Regions from separate parts of the Robertmurraya sp. FSL R5-0851 genome, predicted to be linked through region 1. Evidence: riboswitches for the same ligand, from Rfam matches in the RefSeq annotation. Region 1 holds a riboswitch; each other region holds the start of a gene.
What was found. A riboswitch is a leader RNA that binds a small molecule or an ion and turns the genes downstream of it on or off. The one in region 1 is predicted to bind S-adenosylmethionine.

Region 1 (4,579 bases):
TAATCTATTAGGTGCACAAGCTGTTTTGTACAATGTTCAGTTCCTCCTTCATTATGATGATGATTTACCATCGTTAATCTGTGAGCCTAATCAGTTGAAAAAGGTTTTTATAAATATGATTAAAAATGGAATAGAAGTTATGCCGAGCGGTGGATTTATCACGATTACAATGAATCAAACTACAGATAATCGGATCCATATTTCGATAAAGGATGAGGGTTATGGTATTCCAGAGGAAAAGTTAAAGAAACTTGGTCAGCCATTCTATACGACAAAGGAGAGGGGAACAGGCCTAGGTCTAATGGTTTCTTATCGGATTATAGAGGAGCATGAGGGTACGATTAAAGTCGAAAGTGAAGTTGGAAAAGGGACGGTATTTCATGTGTATTTACCAGTCGGAAAATAAAGGTGGAGTCATGTATGAACAGATTGTATGGAACGGTTGAATCGGAGTTAGGGACCATTTATATAGTAGTTGAAGATGGACTGGTATCGGCCGTTCATATTGGAGTTGAAGATTTTAAGAGGCGTGAAAGAGTTCACCAGCCGATTTTTTCACTTGATAATGAACTGGTAAAAGAAGCAGTGCAGCAAATGAAGGACTATTTTTCAAAGAGAAGACAGGACTTTGATTTGCCACTTCAGTTGGAAGGTACTGAGTTTCAACAATCTGTTTGGAACGTCCTCCACTCGATTCCATTTGGAACAACTTACAGCTATCAAGAAGTAGCAGAAAAGATAGGAAATAGTAAGGCGGTTCGTGCAATCGGACAGGCGAATAAAGCAAATCGTCTTCCTATTATTATTCCATGCCATAGAGTAATAGGGAAAAATCAGAAGCTGACAGGTTATGCAGGAACACGTACAGATATAAAGGAAAAGCTCCTTACATTAGAAGGAGCTGGCTTTAAACGATAGTAAGATTACGAGTAGAGAATCATTCTACTCGTATTTTTTTGTTTGTAAAAATGTAACTAACTCTTCAATGGATGTGAATTCATTGCGCTTGAGAATTAATTCTCTACCTAACGCTAATGATTTTTCCTTCGCTGCAATTCGTTCCTTTTCATCTGGAAGACCATCCAAGTCTGCTACATGGGCAAGACCGATTGTTCTTCTTATTAGTTCGCATCCAGCAAAACCAACTGCATCCTGAAAGTATTTTTGTAGAGTAGAAGAAAGGAAACCGTCAATACGAGCAAATGGTTCTAAATTGTCATGTTCCCATAGGATTGAAAATTGATTTTGATACACATTCCAAAATGTTCTTACCTGTGAGTATATCGAATCGGATTTTTCTTCGAAGGCAATTGCTTGGAACAATAAATTGGCAATGACTTGACCAATATCAAAACCTACAGGACCAAAGTATGCAAATTCTGGGTCAATTACTTTTGTTTCTTCCTTCGAAACAAATAAGCTGCCTGTATGAAGATCACCATGTAAAAGTGCTTCCGCTTCCGTTAAGAAGCTTTTTCTCAGTAAGGCTACCTGAAGTTTTAACTCTGTATCCTTCCATAGTTTTTCAACGGTTGAAGTGAGCTGTGGTTCAAAATCATTGGTCTCTGCATCAAAGTAAGGATCGGAGAAAATTAGGTCCTCAGTAATTTTACATAATTCTGGGTTGATAAATTTTCCAACAAGCTCTTTCTTTTGTCCCTTATCCACCCCGAACTCTGATGTGAAAAAGGTTGTATTGGCTAAGTATGTGCCAAGATGACTTGCAAGCAGGGGATATTCGTTTCCGTCAATTAACCCTTTTCTAGAGATAGTCAAATGTGATAAATCTTCCATAATCGTAATAGCTAATACTTCATTCGTATAATACACGTCAGGCACGAATTCTGGAGCATGCTTTTTAAATAGTTTTAATGCTTCTGCTTCAATAGTGGCACGTTTTAAAGTGAGTGGCCATGACTCACCTACTACTTTTGCATATGGAAGAGCTTGTTTTATGATGATGCCTTTTCCATCTTGATCTTTAATATGAAAAACTAAATTTAAATTGCCATCTCCTATTTCTGTACACGATAGAGTACTATTTTCGGAGAATAAATTTCTCTCTTTTGCTAATAAGATGGCTGTTTCTTCTGTTAATGGTTGATAAGTTTCTTGTATTACTGTTGACATAATGATTATCCTCCTATTGCATAAAAAAACCTCTTTCTACTAGAAAGAGGTTTGAGGCTTTAGTCAACAAACCTCTTATCTACCAGAAAGGAAATTTCTTTCTGTTGGAATTAGCACCGTGCCTTACGGATTTATCCGGCGCTAAATTGATAGCGCCCCATTTCACAATGGAATTACGGTCGGTTGCTGGGCTTCATCGGGCCAAATCCCTCTGCCTACTCTTGATAAGAGATGTAATTTTCAGTTAATATTCACTGATCAGAATCATATCAGCATAGTGTTAAAGTTGTCAACAGTTTTTAATATAAGTCTGTCCGACGGTCTGAAAATATCGGAATCGTGTTGCGGACTTTCTTTACTTCTGCCAAATCGATTTGACCAGTTACAATAGATTCAAGTTCGTCTCCCTCAGCAATTACTTCTCCCCAAGGATTAATAATCAATGAATGCCCAGCAAACACATTGTCGGGATCTGAGCCTGAACGATTGCATGCTATGACAAAGCATTGATTTTCAATCGCTCTAGCAATTAATAAAGATCTCCAATGGTTCAATCGAGGGAGAGGCCACTCAGCAACAACAACGATGGTTTCCGCTCCTTCTGTCGTATGAGCACGAATCCATTCAGGAAAGCGAATATCATAGCATATGAATCCTGCAAATAAATACTTGTCTAGAGCAAATATCCCGTTTGTACTGCCTGATTGAAGATGTTCATGCTCATTCATTAGCTTAAAAAGATGCGCTTTACTGTATGTGGAAACAAGTTCTCCTTCGTTACTAATGACCAGCATGGTGTTGTATACACCGTTATTTTCTTGAGAAGCAACAGATCCACCAACTATGTGCACATGATGTTTTTTAGCTAATTTCTGCAAAAATTCAATGCTCTTTTTTGCTTCTAAGTCAGCAAGAACATCGAGGCGAGTTAAATCATAGCCTGTGGTCCATAGCTCTGGAAGAATGACTAAATCAGGTTTTTCAGCCATTGCTAACTCTATTAATCTTTCCGCTTTTTGAAAGTTTTCTTCTACATTCCCAAAGCTTATATCCATCTGAATACATGAAACTCTCATAAGAAACCACCTTTTCTAAAAAATATTAGTAAAAATACTTTACAAGTTGTCATTTACGATATACATTTGTGACTAGTTTTTCAATATAAAAATTGCCAATTACCCGAATATTTAAAGTAGGTGGAAAAAAGATGATATATCCTCAATCAAAATTATTAAAAAGCTTACCTAAACAATTCTTTGCTTCACTTGTTGCTAAAGTAAATAAGCAAATCAGTGATGGCCATGATGTGATAAACCTGGGACAGGGAAACCCTGATCAACCGACAGCAACACATATCGTAAAAGCCCTGCAAGTGGCAGCAGAGAATCCGAATAATCACAAATACTCTCCTTTTCAAGGCTTTGCATCATTAAAAGAAGCTGCTGCGACCTTTTATAAAAGAGAATATAACGTAGATATCAATCCTGAGAAAGAAGTTGCCATTCTTTTCGGAGGAAAAGCTGGGCTTGTTGAAATCCCACAATGTTTATTAAACCCAGGTGAACATGTTCTCGTCCCGGATCCGGGCTATCCAGACTATTGGTCAGGGGTAGCACTTGCACAAGCAGAAATGATTACAATGCCCTTGAAAGAGGAAAATCATTTTCTTCCCGATTATACGGCTCTTTCAGATAGCGAGCTTGAAAAAGCGAAGCTTATGTTCTTAAATTATCCGAATAACCCGACAGGCGCAATAGCAAACGCTGAATTTTTTGAAGATACGGTTGCACTAGCTAAAGAACACGAGATTTGTGTTGTACATGATTTTGCATACGGAGCGATAGGCTTTAATGGTCATAAACCGATTAGTTTTCTTGAAACAGAAGGTGCAAAAGACGTGGGAATTGAAATATATACTTTATCGAAGACGTATAACATGGCTGGTTGGAGAGTAGGCTTTGCCGTTGGCAATGAGAGTGTCATTTCAGCTCTTAATTTGTTGCAAGACCATTTATATGTAAGTCTTTTTGGAGCTGTCCAAGAGGCGGCAGTGGCAGCATTAACAGATTCTCAAAGTTGTGTACGTGAGTTAAATGCATTGTACGAATCTAGAAGAAACGTGTTTATCGGAGGACTTCAAGAATTAGGTTGGAATGTCGAAGCACCGGAGGGTTCATTTTTTGCATGGCTGAAGGTTCCTAATGGTTATACATCTGAGCAATTTTCAGATTTATTACTAGAAAAAGCACATATTGCAGTTGCCCCTGGAATTGGATTTGGAAACTGGGGAGAGGGTTATGTTCGAGTGGGGTTACTAACTTCGGAAGCTCGTTTGCAAGAAGCGGTTGAAAGAATTTCAAAGCTCCAAATTTTTAGTTAATGTATTGACAGTCGAATTAAATTCTGGAATAATCAAAATCAATTGAAAGTATAAACAATAATACCATAA
Region 2 (4,579 bases), 2.6 Mb from region 1:
CTCTTTGAAGCATGCTTCTGTGAATGCATTAAAATGGCTAGCGATATCTGGCATTTTTTGAGTAAACGCACCAAGACCTTGTTTATAATCATGTAGAGCTTCTTCACTCGGATTTCTTGCAATAAATCCTTGATCCATTTGTCCCACTCCAGTCTTTAAGTTATGTAGTATCACATATGTTAGTATCCTTGAATTGAAACAAATTATTACACAAAAAAACAGATGCCCCTATAAGAGACACCTGTTTTTTCTATTATTCAGATACTGGTACTACAGCACCTTCGTATTTTTCAAGGATAAAGTCTTGGATTTCTTGTGAGTGTAGTACTTCGACTAAAGCTTTGATTGCTTCAGAGTTTTCGTCACCTTTACGAACCGCGATTACGTTCACGTACGGAGACTCTTTGTCTTCGATTGCAATTGAATCTTCAATTGGGTTTAGACCTGCATCGATCGCATAGTTCGAGTTGATAAGTACTGCATCACCTTCATCATTGTTAAAGATTTGTGGTAATAATGATGCTTCGTACTCTGTGTCAAAGTGAAGATTTTTAGGATTTTCTGCGATATCTTCAACTGTTGCTTCTACGTTATTAACGCCTTCTTTAAGAGTGATTAATCCCTCTTTTTCAAGCATAGTTAAAATACGACCGTGGTCTGCAACGGAGCTGCTCATGATGATATGTGCTCCTTCTGGAAGCTCTTCTAAGCTCTTGTACTTTTTAGAGTACACACCCATTGGTTCGATATGGATTCCACCCGCATTAGCAAAATCATAACCATGTTCAGCCATTTGAGACTCAAGGTAAGGAATATGTTGGAAATAGTTTGCATCAAGATCACCAGACTCTAACGCTTGGTTAGGTAGGATATAATCTTGGAATGTTTCAATCTTTAATTCAATTCCTTTTTCCGCTAAAAGTGACTTTGCTTCTTCTAAAATTTCCGCATGTGGTACGTTAGAAGCTCCAACTACTAACTCAGTAGTTTCTGCTGCTTCTTCGCCTTCACCAGCGTTAGACTCATCTTCTTTTGCTGTACCGCAAGCTGCAAGAACTAAAGCAACTGCTAATGATAAAAATAAGCTTAAAAATTTCTTCATTTTTGTCTCTCTCCTATCTTTTGTCTAGTTTTGATGTTATAGAATCTCCAATAAATTGGATAATAAACACAATAATTAAAATGATGACTGTTGCTACCAAGGTGACGTCGCTACGACTTCTTTGGAACCCTTCCAAATACGCAAGGTTACCTAAACCACCCGCACCAATCACACCAGCCATTGCTGTATAACTCACCAAAGCAATAGCCGTAACCGTAATACCAGATACTAAAGCTGGCAGTGATTCAGGAATAAGCACCTTAAAGATAATCGTGCTTGTTTTAGCTCCCATGGATTTAGCCGCTTCAATAACTCCTTTATCAATCTCACGCAATCCGATTTCCACCATTCTCGCGTAAAACGGAGCCGCACCTATAATTAATGCCGGTAAAGCTGCATTTTCACCAATCATCGTATCTAGTATAAGCTTTGTAAAAGGGATAAGAAGAACGATCAATATAATAAAGGGAATCGAGCGGAAGACGTTCACTACAGAACTGATCACTTTATTTACAATTGCATTTTCCCAAATATTACCCTTAGCTGTTAAAAATAATAAAAGTCCTAAAATTAATCCAAGAACAAATGTAATAACAACTGATATAGCTGTCATATAAAGAGTTTCATTCGTTGCCTCAATCATTTTTTCCCAGTTTACGTTTGGTAAAAGTGTCTCAAGCATTCGAAATCACCTCCACTCCAACCTGTTGTGACTCGATATACGCAATGGCCTTTGAAAGCTCTTCTTTTTCCCCATCTAAGTGGATGAAAAGCGTTCCGTAAGATCCATTTTGTGTTTGTGATATTTTCCCTTGCAGGATATTAACAGTCACATGGTAATGACGAATAAGATTGGTAATCAGCGGTTGCTCTGCTGCTTCTCCAACAAAGCCTAATTGAACAACCGTACCGTGCGGGTAAAGTTCTAATAAATGTTCAATCGTTTCCTTCGTTTCTTCAGGCTCTGTTACCTGCTGAACAAATCGTTTCGTAATTTCTTCCTTAGGGTTCTTAAATACATCAAGAACAGGACCGAGTTCAACGACCTTTCCACCTTCCATCACAGCTACACGATGACAAATCTTTCGGATTACGTGCATTTCATGTGTGATAAGGACAATGGTTAATCCTAAACGCTTATTAATATCAACTAATAGCTCTAGAATCGAATCGGTTGTTTGCGGATCAAGTGCAGATGTTGCCTCATCACAAAGAAGAACCTTTGGATTATTAGCAAGTGCTCTTGCAATTCCTACTCTTTGTTTTTGCCCTCCACTCAATTGAGATGGGTAAGCGTCTTCTCTTCCTTCTAATCCAACTAAACGAATAAGCTCGTCCACTCTTTTCATTCTTTGAGCTTTAGGAACTCCTGCAATTTCAAGTGGAAATGCAATATTTTCTCTAACGGTACGAGACCATAACAGATTAAAATGTTGGAAAATCATGCTTATTTCCTGTCTAGCTTTTCGAAGGCTACTACCTTTAATTTTCGATACTTCATTATTTGCTACGATAACAGATCCCACCGTAGGAATTTCTAACCCGTTGAGCATACGAATAAGCGTACTTTTTCCTGCTCCACTATAACCGATTACCCCAAAGATCTCTCCTTCAGTAATTTCTAGGTTTACATTATCAACAGCCGTTACTTTTCCTTGTCTTGAAGAATAAATCTTTTTCACATCTTTTATCGAGATCAAAGGTTTCTCCTCCTTCCATTTCCGATTATTCTGATAAAACTACATGGTATCATGCATCAAGAAAGCTTCATTATAACTTAGGTTCTATCATCCGCACCATTCCTATTCGAATGAGAGCTTTCTATATGAACAAAAAAAACCTTCCTGCATGAGCAGAAAGGCAGAAACAGTCACCTTTCTCTCATCTATCAAAGCAATACGCTTTGTGTGAATTGGCACCATTTCAATAATTTGACGGTTGCCGGGCTTCATAGGGCACATCCCTCCACCTCTCTTGATAAGAGCTTATCAATCTATATGAACTTTTACGTTGTAGTCTTAATCACGAGTGATATCGTATCATGGATAAATTGGAGTGTCAACGATAAAATTCGACAAAAATCTTATTGATTACACATTGCTTGTAAGTGAGGTTTTCCCTGTTGCCAATGTAATCGCTTGCTCTAAGTCTTCAATTAAATCCTCCACATTTTCAATTCCAATCGATAGACGAATTAAATCCTCTGGAACTCCTGCCGCTTTTAACCGCTCTGTGTCTAGCTGTTGATGAGTAGTGCTTGCAGGATGAATAACTAAGCTTTTTGCATCGCCAACATTAGCAACATGTGCCCAAAGCTTTAGACTATTTATAAACGTTGCTCCTGACGCACGGCCTCCGTCAATTCCAAAGACAACGATAGAACCTGCTCCTTTAGGTAAGTATTTCTTCGCAAGCTCAAAGTCTGGATGCTTTTGATTTCCGGGATACATCACCCAATTAACACCTGGATGCGCCTCTAAATACTCTACTACCTTTTCAGTATTTGCCACGTGCTCCTTCATTCTCACGTGCAAAGTTTCTAGACCAAGTGTGAATTGAAAGGCATTTTGAGGGCTTAATGCTGGACCTAAATCACGAAGCAATTGCACTCTAGCTTTTACAATATAAGCTGCAGCACCAATTGCCTCACTATATACAATATCATGATAACTTGCATCAGGAGTTGTAAAACCAGGGAATTTAGACGAATTCCAATCAAACTTTCCGCCATCCACGATGATACCACCAAGAGTAGTCCCATTCCCTAATAACCACTTGGTTGCCGAATGAATGACAATATCTGCACCATGTTCGATTGGTCGGCATAAATAAGGAGTCGCAAAGGTATTATCGATTACAAGCGGAATACCTGCATCATGTGCAATCTTTGTAACCTTTTCGATATCCAAAATACGCAAACTTGGGTTTCCGATGGTCTCGGCAAATACCGCCTTTGTTTTATCTGTAATAGCTTGTTTAAAGTTCTCTGGATTAGTTGAATCCACAAACTTCACTTGAATCCCATATTTAGGGAGAGTTACTGCAAATAAATTATATGTACCACCATATAAATTTGAAGCCGCAACAATTTCATCTCCTGCTTCTGCCAAGTTGAGTATGGCCAGTGTAATTGCTGCCATTCCACTCGAAACGGCAAGCGCTCCGACTCCACCTTCTAATAGGGCCACTCTTTCTTCGAATACCGTAGTCGTTGGATTATGAATACGTGTATAAATATATCCAGGCTCAGCAAGTGCAAACAGATTAGCCGCATGCTCTGTGTCTTTAAATTGATAAGCATTATTTTGATAAATTGGTACCGCTCTAGCTCCTGTAACAGGATCTGGGCTTAATCCACCATGTACACCAAGCGTTTCTAACCGATACTTCTTCTGTTCTGACATTCCATTCCCTCCCATAAAACTTCAAATATTATTTACATACTTATATGGTTTTACTAGATAGAATAAGGTTTCT
Region 3 (4,579 bases), 1.4 Mb from region 1:
ATTCCGCGGTTCCCACCAATCGTACCTACAACAAAGCTCTCATTTGTAATGGCTTGTTTTGCAATTTTTACAGCAGCTCGATTAATTTTATCAACAGAATCTTCCAGTCCATATCTTTGCAGTTTTAAGGAGTTGGCAGCATAGGTATTTGTTTGAATAACATCCGCTCCTGCACGCAGGTAGGCTTTATGAATGTTTAAAATATCATCCGGATGCGACAAGTTTAACTCTTCAAAACAACTGTCCGTTCCATAAGAGTAGAGAAGGGTACCCATTGCACCATCACCAATGACAATGTCTTTTTTCAGTTTATTTAAGAGGTTCATCTTACTATCTCTCCTTGATTTTTGGCTGCTATTGTTTCAAGTGCCGCAGAAAAATCCTTGATGATATCATCTGGATGTTCCAATCCAACAGAAAGGCGAAGGAGACTTTGACTGATTCCTCTTTTTAAGCGTTGCTCAATCGGCATTGCCGCATGTGACATTTTCGCTGGGTAAGAGAGGATCGATTCAACAGCGCCTAAACTAACAGCAAATACGGGAATCTCTGTTAATTCAACGAATTGTTTTACGGCTTCTTCACTTTCAAGTTCAAACGAAAGAACGGCTCCGGCACCTTCTGATTGTTCTTTTTGTATTTCGTACTGTGGATGGTCAGTAAGTCCAGGGTAGTAAACTTTTTTCACAGAAGGATGGTTCTGTAGGAAGTTGGCTATTTGTAAGGCAGATTTTATGGAAAAATTCATCCTAACCGATAGTGTCTTAATTCCTCGTAAAACTAACCAAGCATCTTGAACACCTAAAACAGCGCCAAAAGAATTTTGCAAAAATCCAATCTGTTTAGCAAGGTCAGAATCGTTTACAACAATCGCACCAGCAACTACATCACTATGTCCAGAAAGAAACTTCGTGGCACTATGAAGCACCACATCCGCACCAAGAAGTAATGGCTTTTGTAGAGCAGGTGTTAAAAATGTATTGTCAACAAAGGTTAAAGCTCCAACACTTTTCGCAATGTCACTGATGGCTCGAATATCTGTCACCTTTAAAAGGGGATTGGAAGGTGTTTCTACATAAAAAACCTTCGTATTCGGACGAATCGCTTGTTTTACGGCTGTAAGATCTGTCATATCAACAAAAGTGTGCTCAATTCCAAAACGTGAAAGGACTTCCGTTACCATTCTGTATGTCCCACCATACACGTCTTCCGTAATCACTACATGGTCTCCTTGAGAGAGAAGAAGAAAAGCAGTCGAAATGGCTGCCATACCTGATGAAAAGGCATATCCGTTTGTACCTTCTTCAAGGTTAGCAATGACTGTTTCAAATGCTTCACGAGTTGGATTCGCGCTTCGACCATAGTCGTATTTTCCAAACTCATCGACGCTGTGCTGATGAAAGGTGGATGCATGTTGAATAGGAACGGATACAGCACCGTTAGTAGGATCATATTTATGTTCATTATGAAGTAGTTTTGTTTCAAATGAAAAATTGTGTTCTATTGTCATTTTTTATGCCTCCGAACTTAAACGAGTAAGAGCTTGGTCAATATCTTTAATTAAATCCTCCACGTCCTCGATTCCGACAGAGAAACGAAGCAGGCGATTACAAACGCCAATTGAAAAACGAACTTCTTCCGGAATATCCGCATGTGTCTGTGTAGCTGGGTATGTAATGAAGCTTTCTACACCCCCAAGACTTTCAGCAAACGTAATAAGGTTGAGATTTTGTAAGAATGAATTAACCCACTCTTCTTTTTTAATTCGGAAGGAAAGCATTCCGCCACGGCCAGGGTAAAGAACATCTACCACGTTTTCATGAGTCTTTAAAAAGCTTGCAAGCTCTCTTGCATTTGTTTCATGCTGTTTCATTCTAAGCGCTAAAGTCTTCATCCCACGAATAAGGAGCCAAGAGTCAAACGGACTTAAAACTGCTCCAATAGAGTTGTGGTGGAATCCAAGCTGTTCACAAACTTCTTTTCCTTTTCCAACGATCAAGCCAGCTAGCACATCATTATGCCCACCTAAGTATTTGGTAGCGCTATGAATGACAATGTCAGCTCCAAGCTCGATCGGTCTTTGAAGTAATGGAGTATAAAATGTATTGTCGACAATTAATAAAATATTATATTTTTTCGCTAGCTCAGCAACCGCTTGAATATCCGTTTCTTCCATCAATGGATTGGTTGGTGTTTCAATGAAGATAGCTTTTGTTTTCTCAGTAATGGCTTGTTCGATAATGCTTACGTCATGAGTTTGTACATACGTACTCGTAAGTCCCCATTTTTTAAAGCCTTGTTCTAAGATTCGATAGGTTCCACCGTATAAGTCCCTTGATACGATCCATTCATCACCAGATTCAAAGATTGCAAGAATCGTAGTGATAGCAGCCATTCCAGAACTACAGGCAAATCCTTGATCACCGCCTTCTAAATCAGCAATTGCCGCCTCTACAAGTTTTCTTGTTGGATTGCCTGTGCGAATATAATCAAAGCCTGTTGATTGGCCAATTCCTTCGTGTCGATAAGCTGTCGAAAAGTAAACAGGTGGATTTACTGTTCCCGTTTGAGTTTCACTTCTGTTCCCGATCTGCGCTACCTTAGTTTCATTTTTGTACATTCTAGTCTCTCCCAACATCCTAATAATAAAAAAAAGTCTTCTCTCTAAGAAGAAGACTTTGTTATCAACATGAGCCATTCTTCTTATCTTCCAAGTAAAATACTTGCTGGAATTAGCACCTTTTCAAAAAATTGATGGTTGCTGAGGCTTCATAGGGCCAGACCCTCGACCTCTCTTGATAAGAAATCAAAACATTTAATTTTTTCTAACTTTACTACAGTAAATTGCTAAGTGTCAATCTTTTTTACAAATTTACGACAATATTCTTCGCAATTTCCTAAAATTTACTATATGAATATTCAGAACATTTAATATATAATGGGTTTGAGAACAAAAAGTGGAGGGAAATTCATGCAAACGAAAAGCAGATGTCATCATCGGTATATGTTGAATGAAGACACCTTTTTTGTTACCGAAGATGGAATTGAATTATTTATTTTAGGTGAGAGTCTTCAAGGTTATTTTGTAGGTGGTCACGTGGATTTTCCTCTTGAAATGAGAGAAATAAATGAATCAGCTCAAAAGGAGAAACGACTCTCCAGTCAACCCCCGCAACAACTGTACTTAAATATGATCAATCAGTTATAGACGGGGAAACCCCGTCTTCTTTATTTTGTACAATACATAAAACCACCAGCTTATAGAAGCCGGTGGTTGTGTCCTACGATTTAATTGTCGGTTTTAAGTTTCTTTTCTCAATTTCCTTCTTCAAAAACTTCGCCCATTCTTTATTTTCACCTGACTTCAATGCATTCCGATACGAGACAACTAACATTTCATTACTCATAATCTTCATTTAAAAGCCTCCTTAAAATGGACTGAATTTTCTAGCTTTTTATAATTGTATCGGGTTTCAATCCATTTGAAAACCCAAAACTCCATATTTTTTGCCATAAAATTATTAATATTCTGTTACAGGATTTTCACGTAATGATTTTTTTCATGATAAAATATGGTAAATAGTTTGTATGATGGGGGAGAAGGATGGATACGATCACACTTTTTGTTTATGGAACTTTACGCAAACATGAAACGAATCACGGATTAATCAGGGAAGCTACGTGCATAGCTGAACAGGCATGGGTTAATGGTGAGCTTTTTGATACAGGTAACGGTTATCCTACTCTAGAACTAAATAATTCCGGTAAGGTGCATGGTGAGTTATATGAAGTTAGTAAAAATCTTTTACCTCTCCTTGACGCATTGGAGGATTTTGAAGAGGGGAGAGAGTCTAATTTGTATGACAGAACAAATGTTACTGTTCATACGGATAAAGGCACTAAAGGTGCGCTTGTGTATGTGAATGTGGATGAATCCAGCAAGAACGAAAAAATCACACATGGAGATTGGAAATTACATAGATTCATGGAAAATCCTCCTGAACAAGTATACTACTTTGCGTATGGATCATGTATGGATGATGAGCGATTCCGAAAGGCGGGCGTGGATCACTGTTTTAAAAACCTCGTCGGTGCTGCCGTTTTAAAGGGATACTCTATGAAATACCTTTTCAGAGTAAGTGATGGAGGAAGAGCAGATATTGTGGAAGATGGTGGTGAAACCGAGGGATTAGTTTACTTAACTCCATATGAAGGGGTTGATTATTTATTTGTGAGAGAGGGGTTTTATGGAGGATGGTATCGCCCTACCTTTGTGGATGTGGACATCGATGGGGAAACGTTAAAGGATGTTTTGACATTCCATGTTTATAACAAAATGCCCGAATTGTCACCACCAGACCATTATTCTACTGAAATTCTTAGAGGGGCAAAAGGAAGATTGAGTGATAGTTATTATCAATATTTACTAACGGAACTTGATCGTCTAAAAAAGTCGAGCCATAGTTAATTTTTTATTGTACATCGGTTTAATACGAGTATCCATTGTGGTAAACACTTACTATCACCAACTTAAGAAAGTGGGTCAGAACATGAGTGGAAATAGAGACAATGGCTATTA

Region 2: it holds a riboswitch for S-adenosylmethionine, as region 1 does, so the genes downstream of both, MKX65_RS20240 (methionine ABC transporter ATP-binding protein) here and mtnK (S-methyl-5-thioribose kinase) in region 1, are expected to answer to the same signal.
Region 3: it holds a riboswitch for S-adenosylmethionine, as region 1 does, so the genes downstream of both, MKX65_RS14085 (methionine biosynthesis PLP-dependent protein) here and mtnK (S-methyl-5-thioribose kinase) in region 1, are expected to answer to the same signal.

Annotation. Positions count from the first base shown of each region.
Region 1 covers NZ_JBBOOE010000001.1:1,358,648-1,363,226, forward strand. The annotation lists partial or broken gene MKX65_RS07065 (ATP-binding protein) at 1-406, shown strand, start outside; gene MKX65_RS07070 (methylated-DNA--[protein]-cysteine S-methyltransferase) at 421-918, shown strand; gene mtnK (S-methyl-5-thioribose kinase) at 943-2,130, opposite strand; SAM riboswitch class I at 2,203-2,361, opposite strand; gene MKX65_RS07080 (nitrilase-related carbon-nitrogen hydrolase) at 2,430-3,206, opposite strand; gene MKX65_RS07085 (pyridoxal phosphate-dependent aminotransferase) at 3,338-4,510, shown strand.
Region 2 covers NZ_JBBOOE010000001.1:3,940,796-3,945,374, forward strand. The annotation lists gene MKX65_RS20225 (carboxymuconolactone decarboxylase family protein) at 1-138, opposite strand, end outside; gene MKX65_RS20230 (MetQ/NlpA family ABC transporter substrate-binding protein) at 254-1,102, opposite strand; gene MKX65_RS20235 (ABC transporter permease subunit) at 1,116-1,784, opposite strand; gene MKX65_RS20240 (methionine ABC transporter ATP-binding protein) at 1,777-2,802, opposite strand; SAM riboswitch class I at 2,981-3,086, opposite strand; gene MKX65_RS20245 (aminotransferase class I/II-fold pyridoxal phosphate-dependent enzyme) at 3,193-4,506, opposite strand; gene MKX65_RS20250 (hypothetical protein) at 4,528-4,579, opposite strand, start outside.
Region 3 covers NZ_JBBOOE010000001.1:2,745,223-2,749,801, reverse strand. The annotation lists gene MKX65_RS14095 (bifunctional homocysteine S-methyltransferase/methylenetetrahydrofolate reductase) at 1-326, opposite strand, end outside; gene metC (cystathionine beta-lyase) at 323-1,510, opposite strand; gene MKX65_RS14085 (methionine biosynthesis PLP-dependent protein) at 1,514-2,620, opposite strand; SAM riboswitch class I at 2,701-2,805, opposite strand; gene MKX65_RS14080 (hypothetical protein) at 2,972-3,208, shown strand; gene sda (sporulation histidine kinase inhibitor Sda) at 3,282-3,416, opposite strand; gene MKX65_RS14070 (gamma-glutamylcyclotransferase) at 3,605-4,468, shown strand.